Regions from separate parts of the Bradyrhizobium sp. USDA 4461 genome, predicted to be linked through region 2. Evidence: predicted binding sites of a transcription regulator. Region 2 holds the regulator's gene; each other region holds the start of a gene.
What was found. Region 2 encodes HrcA, which represses chaperone genes, less so after heat shock. Its sites were predicted from a motif close to GTTAGCACTCNCNNNNNGNGAGTGCTAAC; they were not measured.

Region 1: ACVINW_RS04470 (co-chaperone GroES) is a predicted target of HrcA. The motif match lies at 1,613-1,641, and genes of this name have one in related genera.
Region 3: groES (co-chaperone GroES) is a predicted target of HrcA. The motif match lies at 4,029-4,057, and genes of this name have one in related genera.

Annotation. Positions count from the first base shown of each region.
Region 1 covers NZ_JBSRXM010000001.1:931,131-938,340, reverse strand. The annotation lists partial or broken gene groL (chaperonin GroEL) at 1-1,047, opposite strand, end outside; gene ACVINW_RS04470 (co-chaperone GroES) at 1,210-1,506, opposite strand; gene ACVINW_RS04465 (hypothetical protein) at 1,837-2,355, shown strand; gene ACVINW_RS04460 (protein phosphatase CheZ) at 2,540-3,316, opposite strand; gene ACVINW_RS04455 (hypothetical protein) at 3,378-3,641, opposite strand; gene ACVINW_RS04450 (L,D-transpeptidase) at 3,625-4,425, shown strand; gene ACVINW_RS04445 (DUF2076 domain-containing protein) at 4,593-5,429, opposite strand; gene ACVINW_RS04440 (ChbG/HpnK family deacetylase) at 5,657-6,499, opposite strand; gene ACVINW_RS04435 (glycosyltransferase family 2 protein) at 6,496-7,210, opposite strand, start outside.
Region 2 covers NZ_JBSRXM010000001.1:2,365,804-2,373,013, reverse strand. The annotation lists gene hemW (radical SAM family heme chaperone HemW) at 1-5, opposite strand, end outside; gene rdgB (RdgB/HAM1 family non-canonical purine NTP pyrophosphatase) at 1-627, opposite strand, end outside; gene rph (ribonuclease PH) at 639-1,352, opposite strand; gene hrcA (heat-inducible transcriptional repressor HrcA) at 1,533-2,621, shown strand; gene grpE (nucleotide exchange factor GrpE) at 2,786-3,391, shown strand; gene pncA (bifunctional nicotinamidase/pyrazinamidase) at 3,411-4,121, opposite strand; gene ACVINW_RS11050 (hypothetical protein) at 4,212-5,147, opposite strand; gene dnaK (molecular chaperone DnaK) at 5,725-7,210, shown strand, end outside.
Region 3 covers NZ_JBSRXM010000001.1:5,656,710-5,663,919, forward strand. The annotation lists gene ACVINW_RS26300 (SPFH domain-containing protein) at 281-1,432, shown strand; gene ACVINW_RS26305 (GIY-YIG nuclease family protein) at 1,510-1,809, opposite strand; gene groL (chaperonin GroEL) at 1,986-3,626, opposite strand; gene groES (co-chaperone GroES) at 3,671-3,985, opposite strand; gene ACVINW_RS26320 (usg protein) at 4,379-4,669, shown strand; gene ACVINW_RS26325 (cupin domain-containing protein) at 4,827-5,381, shown strand; gene ACVINW_RS26330 (TetR/AcrR family transcriptional regulator) at 5,536-6,102, opposite strand; gene ACVINW_RS26335 (alpha/beta fold hydrolase) at 6,306-7,210, shown strand, end outside.

The DNA of each region.
Region 1 (7,210 bases), 1.4 Mb from region 2:
ATCTGGCCGACGCGGGCGTCGATGTCCTTCTTCTTGCCGGCGCCCTTGACGATCGTGGTGTTCTCCTTGTCGATCACGATCTTGCCGGCGCGGCCAAGCATGTTGACCGTGACGTTCTCGAGCTTCATGCCGAGGTCGTCGGAGATCAGCTGACCGCCGGTCAGGATCGCGATGTCTTCCAGCATCGCCTTGCGGCGATCGCCGAAGCCCGGCGCCTTGACGGCGGCGACCTTGAGGCCGCCGCGCAGGCGGTTGACCACCAGGGTTGCCAGCGCCTCACCCTCGACGTCCTCGGCGAGGATCAGGAGCGGACGGCCCGACTGCACCACGGCTTCCAGCACCGGCAGCATCGCCTGCAGGCCGGACAGCTTCTTCTCGTGCAGCAGGATGTAGGCATCCTCGAGCTCGGCGGTCATCTTCTCGGCGTTGGTGATGAAGTAGGGGCTGAGATAGCCGCGGTCGAACTTCATGCCCTCGACGATGTCGACCTCGGTCTCGAGCGACTTGTTCTCCTCGACGGTGATGACGCCCTCGTTGCCGACCTTCTGCATCGCCTGCGCGATCATCTTGCCGATCGCGGTGTCGCCGTTGGCCGAGATGGTGCCGACCTGGGCGACCTCGGAGGAGGCGGCGACCGGCTTGGCGCGCTTCTCGATGTCCTTGATCACGGCGGCGACGGCGATGTCGATGCCGCGCTTGAGGTCCATCGGGTTCATGCCGGCGGCGACCGACTTGGCGCCCTCGCGCACGATCGCCTGCGCCAGCACGGTCGCGGTGGTGGTGCCGTCACCGGCGGTGTCGTTGGTCTTGGAAGCGACCTCGCGCAGCATCTGCGCGCCCCATGTTCTCGAACTTGTCGTCGAGCTCGATCTCCTTGGCGACGGTGACGCCGTCCTTGGTGATGCGGGGCGCGCCGAACGACTTCTCGATGACGACGTTGCGGCCCTTCGGGCCGAGCGTCACCTTGACGGCATTGGCGAGCACGTCGACGCCGCGCAGCATGCGGTCGCGGGCGTCTCCGGCGAATTTTACGTCCTTGGCAGCCATTGTTTTGAACTCCTGGGAAAAGCGTCATCGCTTGCATAACGGCTTTGCCGTTATTGCTCGAGGAGCGGGCCCTTGGCCCGCGTCTCGAAGAATGAATTGTGGATGCTCACCCTTCGAGACGGCAGCTTCGCTGCCTTCTCAGGGGGGCGGAGAGAGGCGCGATCAGGCCAGCACGCCCATGATGTCGGACTCCTTCATGATCAGGAGCTCCTCGTTGTCGAGCTTGACCTCGGTGCCCGACCACTTGCCGAACAGCACGCGGTCGCCGACCTTGAGGTCGATCGGGATCAGCTTGCCGGCCTCGTCGCGGCCACCCGGGCCGACGGCGACGATCTCGCCCTGCGACGGCTTCTCCTTGGCCGAGTCCGGAATGATGATGCCGCCCTTGGACTTCTCCTCGGCATCGATACGCTTGACCACGACGCGGTCGTGCAGGGGGCGGAAATTGGATTTAGCCATGACGTTCCCTCTTGAAGGTCCTCTTGGAGGCTCGGTTTCAGGTCCGGTTCATCGAGACCGGCGTTGAATGCCGGCCCGGTCGGCGCTGGGCAGGACGCCCAACGCATTTAGCAATCGTGGTGCAAGAGTGCTAATTGTGGGCCGGGGAATATGGCTTGGCGCAGTTTCTGTCAAGCAAACGGGTTAAGGCCTTGGTGAGGCCAATATAGGATGGTGGACCAGAAACCAAATCGTAGCGATGACGTAATTTTGTCAGACGTCATTGCTCCGTCTTAAGTTTTACGCTTGGCTGCATGACGGGTGCGGCCGGGACATAGTCGGGGGATACACATGATCAGGTCACTCAACGCGCGATTGGTCGCACGGTTCGCGGCTGTTTCGGCGCTGACGACACTTTTGGGGGCGTGCGGCAGCATGAGCCTGCCGTCGCTGTCGTCGAACCCCGAGCCGGCACCCGTCGAACCGGGCGTGGCCCCGGAGATGCCAGCCTCGATCCGCGCCGACGAGATCGTCGGCCGCTGGGGCCTCGCCTCATTCCAGAATCCCGCCGACCGCGCCCGCACCGAGGCCGCCGCCCGCGGCCAGTGCAAGCAGCCCTACGTGATCGGTGCCGGCCAGAACGGCGGCGTCATCATGCATCTGGCCGACCAGGCCACCCCGCAGGAACTGCGGCTGAAGGGTTCCCCGAGCGGCAAGAACTATATCGGCCCGCCCGGACCCGTGCCCGGCGAGCAGGACCGCGAGATCCTCTCGTTCGACGGCCGGGTCATGATCACCCGCTTCGTCGACAAGGACGCCGCCACCCGCTACGGCAACATGGTCTATGTCCGCTGCGCGCCGCGGGCGTAACGATCGCTGTCATTCCGGGGCGATGCGAAGCATCGAACCCGGAATCTCGATGTAATAAGGTCTCGATGTAACCCAACTTCGAGATTCCGGGTTCGGTCCTGCGGACCGCCCCGGAATGACGGACCAAATCAAACAAAAACGCCGGCCTTGGGGCCGGCGCTTTGTATTCTTCAGATGTGATCACTCAGTTGAACATCGCGTCGATGTCGTCCTGCGAGGCGTGGCCGGCGTCGCCGTCGAGCTTCGGGCCGTTGAGCAGGCGGGCATCGCCCTCGCGGGTGTCGACGATCGCAGGGACATGGCTCTTGATGGCGTCGACGCCGCCCCAGATGTTCATCATCTCGTTGATGTGCTGCTCGATGAACTTCATCGTCTGCATCACCTTGTTGATGCGCTGGCCGGTGAGGTCCTGGAAGTTGCAGGCCTCGAAGATCGAGACCACGCGCTCCTGGATATCTTCGCTGAGCAATTTCTGCTGGTCGGGGGTGACGTTCTTCGACAGCGCGGTCGCGGCCTGGTCGATCGCCTCGACCGCCTCGAGGATCTGCTGGGTCGCCTGTTCGGTGCCGCCGACCACGGCGCCGAGCTCGCCATTGACCTTGGCCATCTCCTCGCCGTTGAAGCTCTTGCCATGCAGCACGGCGATTTCGCGCTTGGTGCGGCTGATCGCGTCATGGATCAGGTCGAGCTCGACCTTGAGCTTCTCGCACTGCTCGACCTGCGCGCGGTAGGTCTCGAGCAGCGCGTGGGTCTCGGCGACTTCGCGGGCGACGGCGGCGTCGACGCTGTCCCCGGTGCGCTGCGCCGGTGCTGCGGCCATCTGGGCGCGGATCGAGCGAAGCTCGGCCATGATCTCGCGATGCATCGGACCGAGATCGGCGCCGCCGGCAACTTCCGGCTCCGGCATCACGACTTCGCCCATCGCCTGTTCGACACGAAAACGCTTACGCTTCACTGACATGATTTTCATTCCCGCCCCTTCACTGAAGTCCGTTCTAGACAGGGCCGATTTAACGTCAGGTTCACGCCGGAACAGATTGACCACGCGGCGCGCGGCGGCCGCGATACCAGCGATTAACCATGCCGCCGCGGCGTTCACGCAAAATAAACGCTGTCCGGCAAAACCGCGCGTCCTTGTCGGGATGGTGAATCGAAACGGCCGTTACGTTTACCAAACCGATGCGGTTTTCATTGCTTATTGACCACGTGCAACGGCGCAGCGCGCGCCTCGCGCAGTCAGTCACGACGAAACCAGTACAGAGTACGTCGATGTTCAGGAAAACCACGCTTGCGCTGCTCGCCGGCGCTTCTTCGCTTGTTGCAATTCCCCAATATGCCATAGCGATCGACGCGGCGGCTCAGCCCGAGCCCACCGTGATCTACGCCAACCAGGGTGCAGCGCAGCCGCCGATGCGCACCGCCTATGTGCAGCCGCAGCTCTCCAACATGGGCGGCGGCTTCATCGAATTCCTGTTCGGCGATGCGCCGTCGTCGCAGGGTTATTCGCCGCAGTATCAGCAGCAGCCCGGCTATTACGGCAACCGCCAGCTGCCGCCGATGGATCCGCAGCAGCAGATGATCCGTCAGCAGGAGGAGGCCGCGGGCGATCCGACCCAGCGTCCGTTCGATCCGCGTTATGAAAAGCAGCTGGTCGACTACAGCGGCAAGGAAAGCGCCGGCACCATCGTCGTCGATACGCCGAACAAATTCCTCTATCTGGTCCAGGGCGACGGCCGCGCGCTGCGCTACGGCATCGGCGTCGGCCGTCCCGGCTTCACCTGGGCCGGCACCAAGACGATCTCGGCGAAGAAGGAATGGCCGGCCTGGACGCCGCCGCCGGAAATGCTGGCGCGCCGTCCCGATTTGCCGCGGCACATGGAAGGCGGCCCGGAGAATCCACTCGGGGCGCGCGCGATGTATCTCGGCTCCTCGCTCTATCGCATCCACGGCTCCAACGAGCCCTGGACCATCGGCACCAACGTCTCGTCCGGCTGCATCCGGATGCGCAACGAGGACGTCATCGACCTCTATGGCCGCGTCAATGTCGGCGCCAAGGTTGTCGTGATGTGAGTGTGTCGTCTACGTAGCCCGGATGAAGCGCAGCGAAATCCGGGACGGCGCCGCGGCTAGCTAGACCTGCCCCGGATTACGCTTCGCTCCATCCGGGCTACGAGCAATCAAATAAAAACGGCCGCTCGATCAGAGCGGCCGTTGGTGTTCAGGCGCCACGCATACGCTTACGCGTAGTTGCTGTCGTCGTCTCCGCCGCCGTCGTCATTGTCGAAGTCGTCGGAATCGTGGTCGTTGCTGTTGTAATTGTCGTCGTTGTTGTTCGAGGCCTGATCGAACAGGCCGGAGCGCGAGCCGCCGTCGCGGCTGGAGCCGATGTCGTTGACCCCGGCGTCGCGGGCGAGGTCGCTCGCCGACTGGTCGCCGCCCCAAGGGCGCGAGCCGCCGCCGAAGGTGCCGGCGTCCGCCAGCGATTGGTGACCGCCGCCACCCATCATGCCGCGGATGCTGGAGAGCAACAGCCCGCCGCCGACCACGCCGGCCGCGGCCGCAGCCGCCGTGCCGAGGAACGAGCCGCCACCGCTGCCGGGCGCGCCGCCGCCGAAAGCCGGGGGCTGCGGGCCGCCGTAAGGCTGGCCGTATTGCTGGGGCGGCTGGCCATAGTTCTGGCCATAGCCGCCGCCGGCCTGCTGCATCGCCTGGCCCGAGTTCCAGACCGGGCGGCTGCCGCCGATATCAGGCGCGCGCACCGGCGGCACCGAACCATGCGACTGGCCCTGTCCCTGGCCGAAGATCGCATCGCGCATCGAATCGAGGAAGCCGCCTTGCTGTTGCGCCGGTTGCTGCTGGCCGACCGCGGCCTCCAGTTCCTGGATCCGGTCATGGGCGCGCTTCAGCGCCTCGTCCTGCACCAGGGCGGTCTGCACCAGCGCGTAGACCGCATTCGGCGCATTGCGCAGGCCCTGCATGATCGCGGACATGGCCTCGCTGTCGCGCGGGGCATTCTCCAGCTTGGCGAGCCGGTCGAAGAGATCGTCGATCAATTGGCGTTCTTGCGGTGTCATGGCGTTCTCCATCGCGTCGATCGAATCGGCGCGCGGCTGATGTAGGACGAGGTTTGTGGCGCAAGGAGTGGGGGCCAGAATTAAATTTATGTATGCGACAATACGACCGGCGGATTTTTGTGAACCCAAAGCGTTTTCGAGCGAAGTGGATACCCGGTTCGCACAGCAATCAAGTTTACGCAGATTGCGTAGACTTATCTGCGGTAGAAAACGCGTCAAAACAAGGGTCAGGCCAGTGTAACTTTATTCAGGGTGAGCAAGGCGGCGAAATCGTCGCTTGCCAGATAGGCATGCTCGGCCTCGCGCTGCGTCGTCAGCGGATCGAGGCTTTTCAGCGTGTCATCGACGAAACCGGGATGGCACATCACGAGCCCGTCCTCGGGCAGGCCCTCGAGGAAGCCGCGCATCAAGCCTGCGAAATCGGTCTCGCGTGTAAAGTCATAGGCGCCGGCGAAGGCCGGGTTGAAGCGCAGGCCGGAGCGCTGCGCCTTGATGCGGAATTGCGTGCTGAGCACGTTCAGCACCAGCGCCTTCGGCGCCGCGAGCTGCCGCGCCAGCGGACCTTCGCGGCCGCATTGCCGCACCCAGGCGTCGGGCGCGCGCTCCTTTACGGCGCGCAGGAAGCCGTCGCGCACCTGCGGGAACAGCTGCGCGTGCTGATGGCCGTCGACAAAATCGGGCGCGCGGCCGAACCAATCGTGGAACGCGTCGAGCTGCGCCAGCACCTCGGCATGAACCAGCTCGGCGTCGAGCCGATGCATCAGCCCGGCGCGCAACAGCCGCGGAAAGGGCAGGAACATGTCGCCGTCGAGCGGGCGGAAATGCATCGTCAGCGGCCGGAACGGCGCGGTCAGCGTCACGTGCAGCCCGATCGCGCAGCGCGGACTTTTCGCGACCGACGCCCTGAGCGCAGCTGCGGCTTCCCGGCCGATCGCCGGCGTCACCATCATCACCGAGGCCGCGTTGAGCCGGCCGCGCTCGATCAGGTCGCGGATCGCGCGGTTGACGCCGTCACTCAAGCCATAATCGTCAGCACACAGCCAGATCCGGCGCGGCGCAGGTTCGCTCATTCGGCAGCGGTCCGCTCGGAGGCAGCTTGCGCCGTGCTGCCGTCGGCGTGCTTCTCGGTATGCTCGGCGACGAAGTAGATCGGCCGCGCCTTCAATTCGGAGAGGATCTTGCCGATATATTCGCCGACGATCCCGATCATGATCAGCTGCACGCCGCCGATCGTCATCATGCCGATCATCAGCGACGGATAACCGGGGACCTGCTTGCCGGTGGTCAGCACCTCCCACAGGATCGACAGACCGAACAGGAAGGCGACGCCCGCGAGCAGCGCACCGAGCAGGCTGGCAAAGCGCAGCGGCGCCACTGAGAACGAGGTCAGGCCCTCGATCGACAGGCCGATCAGCCGGCCGGCATTGAAGGTGGTGACGCCATGCGCACGCGGCGCCGGTTCGTAGTCGACGCGGATCTGCTTGAAGCCGATCCAGCTGGCGAGGCCCTTGAAGAAGCGGTTGCGCTCCGGCAATTGCCGCAAGGCGGCGGCCGCGCGCGGCGACAGCAGGCGGAAGTCGCCGGCATCCTCGGGGATCTGCTGCCGCGCGCCCCAATTGATCAGCGCGTAGAAGCCGCGCACCGACAGCCGCCGCAGCACCGATTCATTGTCGCGATGCGCCTTCGCCGTGTAGACCACGTCGTAGCCGTCATCGATCCAGTGCGCGACCAGCTGCTCGACCAGGGTCGGCGGATGCTGGCCGTCGCCGTCCATGAACAGC
Region 2 (7,210 bases):
CTCAAGGCAGATCTCCGCGAGCTTCACGAAGGCGCGGGCGCGGTGCGACAGGCCGAGCCCGAGCGGCGGCAGGCCGTGCTTCTCGATGCTGGTCATCTCGCCAAAGGTTCGCGTGTAGCCGTCCGGCAGGAATGCCGGATCATAGCCGAAGCCGGCGGTGCCGCGCGGCGGCCAAACCAGAGTTCCATCGACGCGGGCCTCGACCTCTTCGAGGTGATTGTCCGGCCAGGCCACGCACAGTGCGGAGACGAAATGCGCTCTTCGGCGCGCGGGCGCGGTGGCGCCGCGCTCCTGCAACAGCCGCTCGATCCGCGTCATCGCCGCCATGAAGTCCTTGCCCTCGCCGGCCCAGCGCGCCGAGTAGATCCCGGGCGCGCCATCGAGCGCATCGACCACGAGGCCGGAATCGTCGGCGAAGGCCGGCAGTCCGGTCGCCTTGGCCGCCGCGATCGACTTGATCGCGGCATTGGCGCGAAAACTGTCGCCGGTCTCCTCGGGCTCGGCGAGGCCGAGCTCGCCGGCCGACACCGCCTCCACGCCGTGCGGTGCCAGCAATTCCCGCATCTCGGCAAGCTTGCCGGGATTATGGGTGGCGATCACGAGCCTTCCGGTGATTCGGCGATGCATGGCCAATCTGACTACGCCACCGCGATCTTTTGCAAGTCGACCAGACGCGCGACACCTTTGCGCGCCAGCGCCATCAGGGCCAGGAATTCGTCCTGGGTGAACGGCGTCTTCTCCGCGGTGCCCTGCACCTCGATGATGCGACCGTCGCCGGTCATGACGAAATTGGCGTCGGTTTCGGCCTCGGAATCCTCGGCATAGTCGAGATCGAGCACCGGCGTGCCTTGGTAGATGCCGCAGGAGATCGCCGCCACATTGTCGCGCAACACGTTGCTCTTCAGCATGTTACGGGTCTTCATCCAGTTGATGCAGTCGGCCAGTGCCACCCAGGCACCGGTGATCGAGGCGGTGCGGGTGCCGCCATCGGCCTGGATGACGTCGCAATCGACCGTGATCTGGCGCTCGCCCAGCGCCTCGAGATCGATGGCGGCGCGCAGCGAGCGGCCGATCAGCCGCTGGATCTCGACGGTGCGGCCGCCCTGCTTGCCGGCGGAGGCCTCGCGGCGGGTGCGTTCCAGGGTGGCGCGCGGCAGCATGCCGTATTCGGCGGTGACCCAGCCACGGCCCTGGCCCTTCAACCACGGCGGCAAGCGCTCTTCCAGAGTGGCGGTCACCAGCACATGGGTGTCGCCGAACTTCACCATGCAGGAACCCTCGGCATATTTGACGACGCCGCGTTCCAGCGACACGGGACGCAGTTCATCGGGCGCACGGCGGCTTGGCCGCATGAAATCCTCCAAAAATCCGAGAGAAATGGCTGCGCTGCTTGTAGGAGGGGGAAGGGGCAGCGGCAAGGGTTTTGGCAGGGGTTTCGGCCCCAAAAGGGTCCGGTACGAGAGGGCCGATTGCATGCTTGTCACCGGCCCTCGGGATCGACAAATTAGGCAGCAATTGTGAGGGACTGGAGTGTGACTCACCACGATCCGATCGGCCTGATCGCGCCGCATGCCGGGCTTGCCCAGCTCAACGAGCGTTCGCGCGACATTTTTCGTCAAATCGTCGAAAGCTACCTCGCGACCGGCGAGCCGGTCGGCTCGCGCAACATCTCGCGCCTGATCGCGTTACCGCTGTCGCCGGCCTCGGTCCGCAATGTGATGTCGGATCTCGAGCAGCTCGGCCTGATCTATGCGCCGCACACCTCGGCGGGCCGGTTGCCGACCGAACTCGGCCTGCGTTTCTTCGTCGACGCCCTGATGCAGGTCGGCGACCTCACCGAGGCCGAGCGCCAATCGATCCAGACCCAGCTGGCCGCGGTCGGCCGGGCGCAGTCCGTCGAGGCCGCGCTTGGCGAAGCGCTGACGCGGCTGTCGGGGCTGACCCGTGCCGCCGCCGTGGTACTGACGCAGAAGTCGAATGCGCGCCTGAAGCACATCGAATTCGTCCGGCTGGAACCGGAGAAGGCGCTGGTCGTGCTGGTCGGCGAAGACGGCCAGGTCGAGAACCGGGTGCTGGCGCTGCCGCCGGGTGTTCCATCCTCGGCACTGACGGAGGCGACCAATTTCCTCAATGCGCGGATCCGCGGCCGCACGCTGGCTGAGGCGCGGCTCGAGCTCGAGACCGCATTGACGCAGAACCGCGCCGAGCTCGATCAGCTCACGCAAAAGGTGGTCGCGGCCGGCATCGCAAGCTGGTCCGGCGGCGAGAGCGAGGACCGTCAGCTGATCGTGCGCGGTCATGCCAATCTGCTCGAGGATCTGCATGCGTTGGACGATCTCGAGCGCATCAAGTCGCTGTTCGACGATCTCGAAACCAAGCGCGGCGTGATCGATCTGCTCGGACGCGCCGAGCGCGGCGAGGGCGTGCGGATCTTCATCGGCTCGGAGAACAAGCTATTCTCGCTGTCAGGTTCCTCGACCATCATCGCGCCCTATGGCGATGCCCAGGGCCGGATCGTCGGCGTGCTCGGCGTGATCGGGCCGACGCGGCTGAACTATGCGCGGGTGATCCCGACCGTCGATTACGCGGCGCGCATCGTCAGCAAGATGCTGGGCGGCTGATCGAAGCGGATTTCGCTTTCATTTGACGGGTTTTGTTCGCCGAGGTCGGAAGTCCCTGTTCCCGAAACCGGTATGTTGCGCTTGATTTTCGCCGCCTAAAGCACGATATCCCGGGCAGCAATCCCCAAGATTTGAACCGACGCGAGTTTTCGAGAAGGCACGCCATGACCGATCCGAACCGGGCCAACGACAACACCGAGAATTCGGCGCCGACGGGTGAGCCCGTGGTCTCGAAGCCCTACATCATGCCGGACGATCCCGAGGTCGGGTCGGCGGAGGCGCTGGCCAAGGAACTCGCCGAGGCGAAGGATCGCACGCTGCGCACGCTGGCCGAGATGGAGAATCTCCGGCAGCGCACGCGACGCGAGGTGGCCGACGCCAAGACCTATGGCATCACTGGCTTTGCCCGCGATGTGCTCGATATCGCCGACAATCTGCAGCGCGCGCTCGATGCGGTGCCGGCCGAGACCAAGGAAACCGCCGATCCCGGCCTGAAGGCACTGCTCGAAGGCGTCGAGCTGACCGAGCGTTCGCTGCTCAACGCGCTGGAAAAGAACGGCGTGAAGAAGTTCGATCCGATCGGCGAGAAGTTCGATCCGAACTTCCAGCAGGCGATGTTCGAGGTGCCTGATGCGTCGGTGCCGTCGGGCACCGTGGTGCAGGTCGTGCAGGCCGGCTACATGATCGGCGAGCGCATCCTGCGTCCGGCGCTGGTCGGCGTCTCCAAGGGCGGTGCCAAGCCCGCCCCGAGCGCCGACATCACGGTCTGAGCCGCAGGACTTCTGCGCCTTACGCGATATCCGACGACTGGATGCGCTTGACGCCGGCCTTGGCCATGTCGTCCCAGGCCTTGGCCAGCGATCCCTGCGTGTCGATGCCGCGGCAGGCGTCCTCCACCACGTAGGTTTCGAAGCCGGCCTTGCGCGCATCGAGCGCGGTCCATGCCACGCAGAAATCGGTGGCAAGCCCGGCCACGAAGAGCCGCTCGACGTTGCGTGCCTTCAGATAGGCGGCGAGCCCCGTTGTGGTCTTGCCGTCAGCCTCGGTGAAGGCGGAGTAGCTGTCGACGTCCTTGTGAAAGCCCTTGCGGATGATCAGCTCGGCCTGCGGGATCGCGAGCTCCTTCGACAGCGAGGCGCCGTCGGTGCCCTGCACGCAGTGGTCGGGCCACAGCACCTGCTTGCCATAGGCGAGGTCGATGACCTCGAACGGTTTCTTGCCTTCATGGACCGAGGCAAACGAGACGTGTCCGGGCGTGTGCCAGTCCTGCGTCATCACCACATTGGCAAAGCTCTTGGCGATCCTGTTGATGACCGGCACCACCTGCTCGCCGTCCTTCACCGCGAGGCTGCCGCCGGGCAGGAAGCAGTTCTGGACGTCGATCACGAGCAGTGCAGAGCCGTCGTCGGGCTTGATCGCAGCCGCCCAGAGGCTCTTGGGAACCAGGCTCGCGAGCGCCATCGCGCCAAGGCCTGCAACGATCCGTCGTCGATCCAACATCGTGCCCCTCCTCGCTTTGTGTGATTACAGCGCGAGGAGGCTAGTTCCGTTCGGCGACCTGCGGAAGTCCGAATCTTCGCGAAGACCGGATCAGCCGCGCGGCTGGATGCCGTCGCGCACCGCGCGGAAGCGCGGGAAGGCGGTCTCCCAGTCGGTGCGCGGCGAGCTGCCGATGACGCGCATCGACGTTTGCGCGCCGAACCGCAGCCACTGCACGATGGTCACCGGGGTGTTGTCCTTGCCGCTGACGGCGTCGATCCGGGTCTCGAAGCCGGGCTGGCCGTCGATCCGGATCGGCTCGGACATGGTGATCCGCCCGTCGCGCACGCCGGGGATCGTGGTGGCGATCTGCTGGGCGAAACGGCCGCGATCGTCTGGCGTGGCCGGGGCCGAGCCGATGATGCCGAGCAGCATGAACGGCTTGGTCTCGAGACCCTTCTCGTCGCCGTCGGCGATCAATAGCGCCGCGCCCGGCGCCAACATGCGGACATTCTTGAAACCTGAGAGTTCGCTGACCTTGAACGGCATCATGCCGAGCTGCTCGTCGACCGGCACCTCATTGCGGATCTGGGCGGTGGCGAACATCTGCCGCACCGCGTCGTCGGTGTAGATCTTGCTCGCATTCTCCGGCACCTGCACCGCGACATAGCCGGAGAAGGTCGGCCCCGGCAGGATCATGGAATAGCGCCGCACATTGCTGGCGCCGTCGCGCGCGCTCTCCACGGTGTAATAGGCGAGGCCGGCCGGCGTCTCGAGGCTTTCGGGCTTGATGTTTCCGGTGCCGGCGGGGTTGGTCTTGAAAGCGGTCACGACCTCGTTGTAGGCGTCCGCGGGCAGGTCGGCGATCAGGACCTTGACGCCCTGGTCTTCGGTCTCGAAGCCGATGAACGACTTGGCGCGGACGAGGCCCACCAGTGGTTTCATCCCGACATGTGCGCCCGGCGGAAACACCACGTCGGCGGCAGAGCCACGACAGGTGGCGGCAATCAGCAAGGCAACCGCAACGAGAACTCGAAAAGGCGTCATGGGGAATCTACCGGTTTTGCTTGAGGGCCGCGCAACGGGGCCGGTGCAGGGCTGGATGGCCTCTTTCAGTCGGACCGCTTTTAGCGGTTTTGATGACCCTGCAACAGGCCACCAAATCTCCGCTCCGGGCCCGCAGGCCCGATTCCATGGGCTTTTCGCCCTGATCGGCAGGCACTTTCCAGTTTCCCGACGTTTCCAAGAATGGAGGCCAGCGGCCAAACGGCGCGCCCTCGACCCGTGCGCGGCTCTCGCATACGACGTTTGTGAGCGTTCACTCAACAGCGCAGACGTCGCGTTACGGAGATTCGCGGCCGATGGCGGGGGCATCATTGCCGATTTGTTAACTTGGCCGGCGGTTGCCTCGGGCCTTGAACCGCCGCCGCAGCCGGGCTGACACAATCTTTCAAACGTCAGTCTTTTCAGGCTTCAACGTTGCGTCCAGTCCTTGCGGGCAGGACCCTCTCTCCTATATCAGGCTCACCGTCGCAATATCGCGAGTATGTGAACGTCTGGGGGTTCGGTACGGAGCGCCGTCAGGGCCCAACCAACCTGCCGTAGCAAAGAGGATATCAAAACCATGGGTAAGGTCATTGGGATCGACCTCGGCACCACGAATTCGTGCGTCGCCGTAATGGATGGCAAGAACGCCAAGGTGATCGAGAATGCCGAGGGCATGCGAACGACGCCGTCGATCGTTGCTTTCACTGACGATGGCGAGCGCCTCGTCGGCCAGCCGGCGAAGCGCCAGGCGGTGACCAATCCCGAGCGTACGTTCTTCGCGGTGAAGCGCCTGATCGGCCGCCGCTACGACGACCCGATGGTCGAGAAGGACAAGAAGCTCGTCCCCTACAAGATCGTCAAGGCATCGAACGGCGACGCCTGGGTCGAAGCCGATGGCAAGACCTATTCGCCCTCGCAGGTCTCGGCCTTCATCCTGCAGAAGATGAAGGAGACCGCTGAGGCGCATCTCGGCCAGAAGGTCGATCAGGCCGTCATCACGGTTCCCGCTTATTTCAACGACGCGCAGCGTCAGGCCACCAAGGATGCCGGCAAGATCGCCGGCCTCGAAGTGCTGCGCATCATCAACGAGCCGACCGCAGCCGCGCTCGCCTACGGTCTCGACAAGTCGAAGTCCGGCACGATCGCCGTGTACGACCTCGGCGGCGGCACCTTCGACGTCTCGATCCTCGAGATCGGCGACGGCGTGTTCGAGGTGAAGTCGACCAACGGCGACACCTTCCTCGGCGGTGAAGATTTCGACATGCGCCTGGTCGGCTATCTCGCCGACGAGTTCCAGAAGGAGCAGGGCATCAACCTGCGCAACGACAAGCTCGCTTTGCAGCGCCTGAAGGAAGCTGCGGAGAAGGCCAAGATCGAGCTGTCGTCGACCACGCAGACCGAAATCAACCTGCCGTTCATCACGGCGGACCAGACCGGTCCGAAGCATCTGACGATGAAGCTGACCCGCGCCAAGTTCGAGGCGCTGGTGGCCGACCTCGTCGAGAAAACCATCGAGCCGTGCCGCAAGGCGCTGAAGGATGCCGGCCTGACCGCCGGTGAGATCGGCGAAGTGGTGCTGGTCGGCGGCATGACCCGCATGCCGAAGATCCAGGAAGTCGTGAAGCAGTTCTTCGGCAAGGAGCCGCACAAGGGCGTCAATCCCGACGAAGTCGTCGCGATCGGTGCTGCGATCCAGGCAGGCGTGCTGCAGGGCGACGTCAAGGACGTGCTGCTGCTCGACGTGACCCCGCTGTCGCTGGGCATCGAGACGCTGGGCGGCGTGTTCACCCGCATCATCGACCGCAACACCACGATCCCGACCAAGAAGAGCCAGGTGTTCTCGACCGCCGAAGACAATCAGGGCGCCGTCACCATCCGGGTCTTCCAGGGCGAGCGCGAGATGGCGGCCGACAACAAGATGCTCGGCCAGTTCGACCTGATGGGCATTCCGCCGGCTCCGCGCGGCATGCCGCAGATCGAGGTGACCTTCGACATCGACGCCAACGGCATCGTCAACGTCTCGGCCAAGGACAAGGCGACCGGCAAGGAACAGCAGATCCGGA
Region 3 (7,210 bases), 3.3 Mb from region 2:
GTCGCAGTCCGGCCGTCTTGCCGCAAGGCTCTTCGTCCGAACATCGACACTGTGAGACCGGCTTTGCGCCGCGGTGGATACCGCTTGCGCCGATGCCGGGTGGCTCCGCTCGGCCGCGCGACCTTTGTCGCGCGAACGCGCGCGTGCGCCCGTCATTGCGCAAGCTCAAGCCACGGCCCGCTTGGCTGACAGGAAGCCGCGTTCGCGTCCTCACGTCCTTTGCAAAACCGAAACCCGCTCTCCGGCCCATGGGCCTGAGCGCAACACTGGAGGCGTGCCAATGACTTGGCATATCTTGACGACCAAGTTGACGGTGAAGGATGGCGAGCGCGCGTTGCTGACGCGTGACGGCCGGCTGACGCAGGTGCTCGGTCCCGGACGTCACCGCCTGTTCGATCCCTTGCATGGGCTCAAGGCCGAGCTGTTCGGCGTCGTGCGGAGCGAATTCCCTGAGGATCGCTATGCGGTGATCAAGGCCGCGCGGCCCGATCTGGCCGACGAGCTGTTCGAGGCGATCGAGACCCGCGCGAACGAGATCGCGATCGTCAGCCTCGACGGCCGACCCGTTCAGCTGATGACGCCCTGGCAGACGCGCGTGTACTGGAAGGTCGCGACGTCGGTCGAGGTCGAGCGCATCGACGTGACGGATGACATCAGGGTCACGGCGCGCCATCTTGCGATGATCCAGCCCAACCGGGCCGGCGTCATCACCGAGGCGCTGGTCGAGAACCACGAGGCCGGTCTGCTTACCGTCGAGGGCAAGCTCGTCGAGCGGCTCGCGCCCGGCCGGCACGCGTTCTGGATCGCGGGCCGCAAGATCGAGGTCAAGCGCCTCGACCTGCGTCCCCAGGCGATCGAGATCACGGCGCAGGAGATGCTGACCAAGGATCGCATCGCGCTGCGCGTGACGCTGACCGCGTTCCGCCGGATCGTCGATCCCGAGCGGGTCGTGGCAACGGTGCCCGACGTGGATGCGTGGCTGTATCGTTTGGTGCAGTTCGCGATCCGCGAGGCGGTGGCCGGCCGTACGCTCGACGAGGTGCTGTCTGCGAAAACCGCGCTCGACGAGGAGCTTCGGGACTACGTCCGCGGGCGTGTCGCGGAGTCCGGCGTCGAGGTCACCGAGCTCGGCGTCAAGGACGTGATCCTGCCCGGCGAGATCCGCGAGCTGGTCAACAAGGTGGTGGAAGCGGAGCGGGTCGCGAAGGCCAACCTGATCCGCCGGCAGGAGGAGACCGCGGCGACGCGTTCGCTCCTGAACACTGCCAAGCTGATGGAGGAGAACCCTCTGCTGCTGCGGCTCAAGGAGCTGGAGTCGCTCGAGCGTCTGGTCGAGAAGGTCGGCCGCATCGACCTGCATGCCGGCGACGGCCAGGGCCTCGATGCGCTGCTGACCAAGCTGGTCCGCCTCAAGGCGCCCGAGAGCGCGTAACAAGAAGGGGCCGCCCACGGGCGGCCCTTCGATTTCGTCATTCCGGGGCGCGACGAAGTCGCGAGCCCGGAATCCATTCATCCAATGTGTCCGGCGGCGATTTCGGGGTACAAATCGATCCACTGGGGATTTTTTTCTTCAATCAATCTGATCTTCCAATCTCGTCGCCACTTCTTCAATTCCTTTTCACGCGCGATCGCCGTCAGTGCATCATCGTAGACCTCGAACCAGACGAGCTTGTCGACGGCGTATCGTTTCGTGAAGCCGGCAACTGCCTTGCTCTTATGCTCATGGATGCGACGAACGACGTCGTTCGTCACGCCGAGATAGAGCGTACCGTATTTATCGCTAGCGAGGAGATAGACGTAATAGGCCATGAGCAAGCGGGGGAATGGATTCCGGGCTCGGCGCTGCGCGCCGCCCTGGAATGACGAGGGAGTTTTGCCCGGCTCCGGGGGTAAGGCAACAGGGACTGTTACTCCCCTCAAAAACAAAAACCCCGGCATCGCTGCCGGGGTTTTGCATTTCGTGGATTGCCTTGAGTGGCCGGACCTTAGAAGTCCATGCCGCCCATGCCGCCGCCCGGAGGCATCGCGGGGCCGCCGGCGTTCTTCTTCGGCAGCTCGGCAACCATGGCTTCCGTGGTGATCAGGAGCGCAGCAACCGAGGCCGCGTTCTGGATCGCGGTACGGACGACCTTGGTCGGGTCGATGATGCCCTTCTTGACCAGGTCGGCGTAGTCGCCGGTCTGGGAGTCGAAGCCGTGATTGTAGGTCTTGTTCTCCAGGATCTTGCCGACGATGACGGAGCCGTCCTCACCGGCGTTGATCGCGATCTGGCGAGCCGGAGCCGACAGCGCCTTGCGCACGATCTCGACGCCGGTCTTCTGGTCGTCGTTCTTGGTGCGCAGGCCCTTGAGCTGCTCGGAGGCACGGAGCAGGGCGACGCCGCCGCCCGGGACGATGCCTTCCTCGACAGCCGCACGGGTCGCATGCATCGCGTCATCAACGCGATCCTTGCGCTCCTTCACCTCGACTTCGGTCGCGCCGCCGACGCGGATCACCGCGACGCCGCCTGCGAGCTTGGCGAGACGCTCCTGCAGCTTCTCGCGGTCGTAGTCCGAGGTGGTCTCCTCGATCTGCGCCTTGATCTGGGCAACGCGGGCGTCGATGTCGGCCTTCTTGCCGGCGCCGTTGACGATCGTGGTGTTTTCCTTGTCGATCATCACTTTCTTGGCGCGGCCGAGCATCTGCAGCGTGACGTTCTCGAGCTTGATGCCGAGGTCTTCCGAGATGGCCTGGCCGCCGGTCAGGATCGCGATGTCCTGCAGCATGGCCTTGCGGCGATCGCCGAAGCCCGGAGCCTTGACGGCCGCGACCTTCAGGCCGCCACGCAGGCGGTTGACGACGAGGGTGGCGAGGGCTTCGCCTTCGACGTCTTCAGCGACGATGACCAGCGGCTTGCCGGTCTGCACCACGGCCTCGAGCAGCGGCAGCAGCTCGTTCAGTGAGGAGAGCTTCTTCTCGTTGATGAGGATGTAGGCGTCGTCCATCTCGACGCGCATCTTGTCGGCGTTGGTGACGAAGTAGGGCGAGATGTAGCCGCGGTCGAACTGCATGCCCTCGACGACGTCGAGCTCGGTCTCGAGCGACTTGGCTTCCTCGACCGTGATCACGCCCTCGTTGCCGACCTTCTTCATGGCGTCGGCGAGGAACTTGCCGATCTCGGCATCGCCGTTGGCCGAAATGGTGCCGACCTGGGCGATCTCCTCGTTCGAGGTGACCTTCTTCGAGTTCTTCTGGAGGTCGGCCACGACGGCCTCGACCGCGAGGTCGATACCGCGCTTCAGATCCATCGGGTTCATGCCGGCGGCGACCGACTTGGCGCCTTCCTTAACGATCGCCTGGGCGAGCACGGTCGCTGTGGTGGTGCCGTCGCCGGCCGCGTCAGCGGACTTGGAGGCGACTTCGCGCACCATCTGGGCGCCCATGTTCTCGAACTTGTCCTCGAGCTCGATCTCCTTGGCGACGGTGACGCCGTCCTTGGTGATGCGGGGAGCGCCGAACGACTTCTCGAGCACCACGTTGCGGCCCTTCGGACCGAGCGTGACCTTCACCGCGTTGGCGAGAACGTCGACGCCGCGCAGCATCTTGTCGCGCGCCTCGACGGAGAATTTGACTTCTTTAGCTGCCATCTGAGTTTTTCCTTGCGAGATTTAACCTGGGAGGGAGGGGGCGCTTAGGCCGCCTTCTTCTTGGAAGCGGGGACGTCGAGCACGCCCATGATGTCGCTTTCCTTCATGATCAGCAGGTCTTCGCCGTCGATCTTGACCTCGGTGCCCGACCACTTGCCGAACAGGACGCGATCGCCGACCTTGACGTCGATGGGGGTCAGCTTGCCAGTCTCATCGCGGCCGCCGGGGCCAACTGCGACGACTTCGCCCTGCGAGGGCTTTTCCTTGGCACTGTCCGGAATGATGATGCCGCCAGCGGTCTTCTCTTCGGCGTCGATACGCTTGACCACGACGCGGTCGTGAAGCGGACGGAATTTCATGCAGTCCTCCTAAACATTTGCAGATGCTGTAGATTTTTGGAGTGTTAGCAGTCCAGCCCAGCGAGTGCCAGACTGGCTGCGCAGGACATAGGCCAAGCCTTGACGGCGGGCAAGAGCCTCTAGCAGAAAAATTGGCACTCGTAAGTGTCGGCTGCCAGCAGGATGCCGAGATCATTTCGGCATGCTTAATGCCGCGCCGAGAGACCGGCGGGGCTATTAGCAGATGCGGTAAGCTGCTGCCAACGCACGAAATTTCAACAACCTATTAAACATTTGGGCTTGAGATGAGTTAGTCGCGTGCGTCACATTTCTCTCATGTGAGCGCATCCATGGCCGGTGGTCCGGCGGGGAGGTCGGCCACCATGTGAATGCGCTCCGTCACAGGAGGTTGGCATGGTCTCGCGAGTTGGTGGGGGTGTTTCCGACGATTTCCGGAAGCAGTTGCTGGGGTACGGGCTGACGACGGCGCAAATCCTCTATCGGATGCCGGATCACCCCTCATTGCTGCAGACCTATGTCTGGCAGAACTACGACCTGTTTCCGAAATTTCCGGCGCTGCAGGATTTCCTCGCCTTCTGGCAGCAGAAGCTCGAGGGCCCGCTGTTCTCGGTGACGGTGGCGCATTCCAAGCTGGTCAAGCCGGCCGAGCTGCGCGCAGTCGACGGCGTCTTTCGGCTGCATTGAAGATCAGTAGCTGAGGATTAGGGTGGGGAAAGCGACAGCGTGCCCACCATCGCGAGCACGCCTGGAATGGCGGGCACGGCGTTCACGCGCCTTTGCCCGCCCTACGTTGCGAGACTTGTGTTAGCTTCCTGCCATCAAGCACGACGGGAGGCGAACAATGGCCAAGAAGACGGCATCGAGATCCGCAGCCAAGACCGCGGTGAAGAAGAAATGGACCGGGCTCGGCGCCGGCGCCAAAAAATCATCCGCGCGCAAGACCATCAAGTCCAAGGGCCGCGTCTCGGCGGCGAAGAAGAGCGCGCCGAAATCACCGAGCAAGGCGCGGCCGAAGCAGCGCGTCTCGATCAGCCATCACCGCGAAGAGGATTTCAAGGCCGACGGACTGCGCGCCTACGCCAAGTATCGCGACCTCGGCATATCGGCAGCCTCGCATGGCCTCGCGCAGGCGCATGTGATCCGGTTGCAGGGACCGTGCAATCCGGATGAAGTGTCGAAGCTGCACTTCCACGATGTCGACTTCCAGATGGTCTATGTGCTCAAGGGCTGGGTGAAGACCTACATGGACGGCGAGGGCGAGACGCTGATGAAAGAAGGCAGCGCCTGGACCCAGCCGCCGCGTATCAAGCACATGATCCTGGATTATTCCGATGACGTCGAACTGCTGGAGGTGATCCTGCCGGCCGAGTTCAAGACGGTGGAGTTGAAGGCCTGATCGTCATTCCCCGGTGCGCAATTGCGCACCTGAGGGCGCGCGCAGCGCGAGCCCAGAATCCATTCTTCCACTTGGTTTGCGGCCCGATGGATTCCGGGTTCTCGCTTCGCGAGCCCTCAGGTGCGCAATTGCGCACCGGGGAATGACGGGGAACTCACAGCCTCTGGACGCTCACCTCCGCCAGCGCCTCGAAGATCGCCGGCGTGCGTTCCAGGCGCGCGATGGTTCGCGCGCCTTCGAGGGCGGCGACCAAGGCGGCTGCGGTTGAGGATGCGCGCGCGGGAGTGAAACCGCACCCCCTGAAATGCTCCGCGATGATCTCGGTCGAATCGACAAATCCGCGCGCCACCCGTTTTGTCAGCTCGGCATCGAGCGCGGGCAGCTCATTCGCCAGATTTTGCATCAGACATCCATACTGGAAATCAGAGGCGACCATTTCGGCGGCGAATGTGCGGAAAATCTCAAGAACAAACTTCAGGGCATCGCCCGCCGTGTTCGCCGAGATGTCCCGCAACACAGCCATTCTGCTTGCGACGTAATGATCGATCGCTTCTTCCGCGAGCTGCGCCTTGCCGCGCGGAAAGTGAAAGTAGAACGATCCCTTGGGCGCACCGCTCTCTGCAATGATCTGGGTCAATCCAGTCGCGGTGTAGCCCTGGATGCGAAACAGCCGTTCGGCCGTGGCAATCGCGCGCGCGCGGGCGTCAGTCTTACGTGGCATGCCGTCAAGATAAACCGTTTCGCTTGACGTCGCTATGGTGATCGCCATACTATGGCGATCACCATAGAAGAGGTCCAGTGATGCCCCTCGACCGAATCCGAAGCCAGAGAGCGTCCCGACGAGCCGTCCTGGCGATGGGGGCGGCCGGCCTGGTCGCGGCCTCGCTTCGAGCGGCCCGCGCAAACCCCACAGGAGGAGCTGACTTGACCCAACCAACCTACGGCGAGGGAACGCTTCCCAAGGGTGTCCGCTCGCGCATGATCCACGGGGTCAACGGCCTCGATGTCCATCTTCTCGAAGCCGGTTGCGAAAGCCCCGGCCGGCCGCTGGCTCTGCTGCTGCACGGCTTTCCGGACTTGGCTTTCGGCTGGCGGCACCTGATCCCAATCCTGGCTGACGCCGGCTACCATGTCGTGGCGCCCGATCAGCGCGGTTTTGGCCGTACCACCGGTTGGGTGAACGACTATGACGCCCCGCTGCAGCCGTTCAGCCTCTTGAACATGACGCGCGACGCCCTCGGCTTGGTTTCGGCGCTGGGGTATCGGCGCACGGCAATGCTGGTCGGACACGACTTCGGCTCGCCCGTGGCTGCCTATTGCGCGCTCGCCCGACCTGACGTCTTTCCCTCGGTGGTGCTGATGAGCGCCCCGTTCCCCGGACCGCCTTCGTTTCCGTTCAACATTGCGGACAGCGCGCCATCGCCGGCTCAGCCGAACACTGAAAATCAAAAGCTCGCGGACGCGCTGGCGGCGCTCGATCCGCCGAGACAGCATTATCAGCAATACCTGAGCTCACGGGCGGCGAACGATGACCTGTGGCATCCCCCTCAAGGTCTACACGCGTTTCTTCGCGCATTCTTCCACGTCAAGAGCGCTGACTGGCCCGGAAACAAGCCGCATCCGTTGCAGGCGCCAACCGCCCCTGAACTTGCACAGATGCCGACCTATTACGTGATGGATCTCGGCAAGACGATGTCCCAGACCGTCGCTCCATTCCAGCCTTCTGCCGCCGAAGCCTCGGCCTGCAAATGGCTCACCGAGCCGGAGCTTGGCGTCTACACCGAGGAGTATGGCCGCACCGGGTTTCAAGGTGCCCTCATGGCTTATCG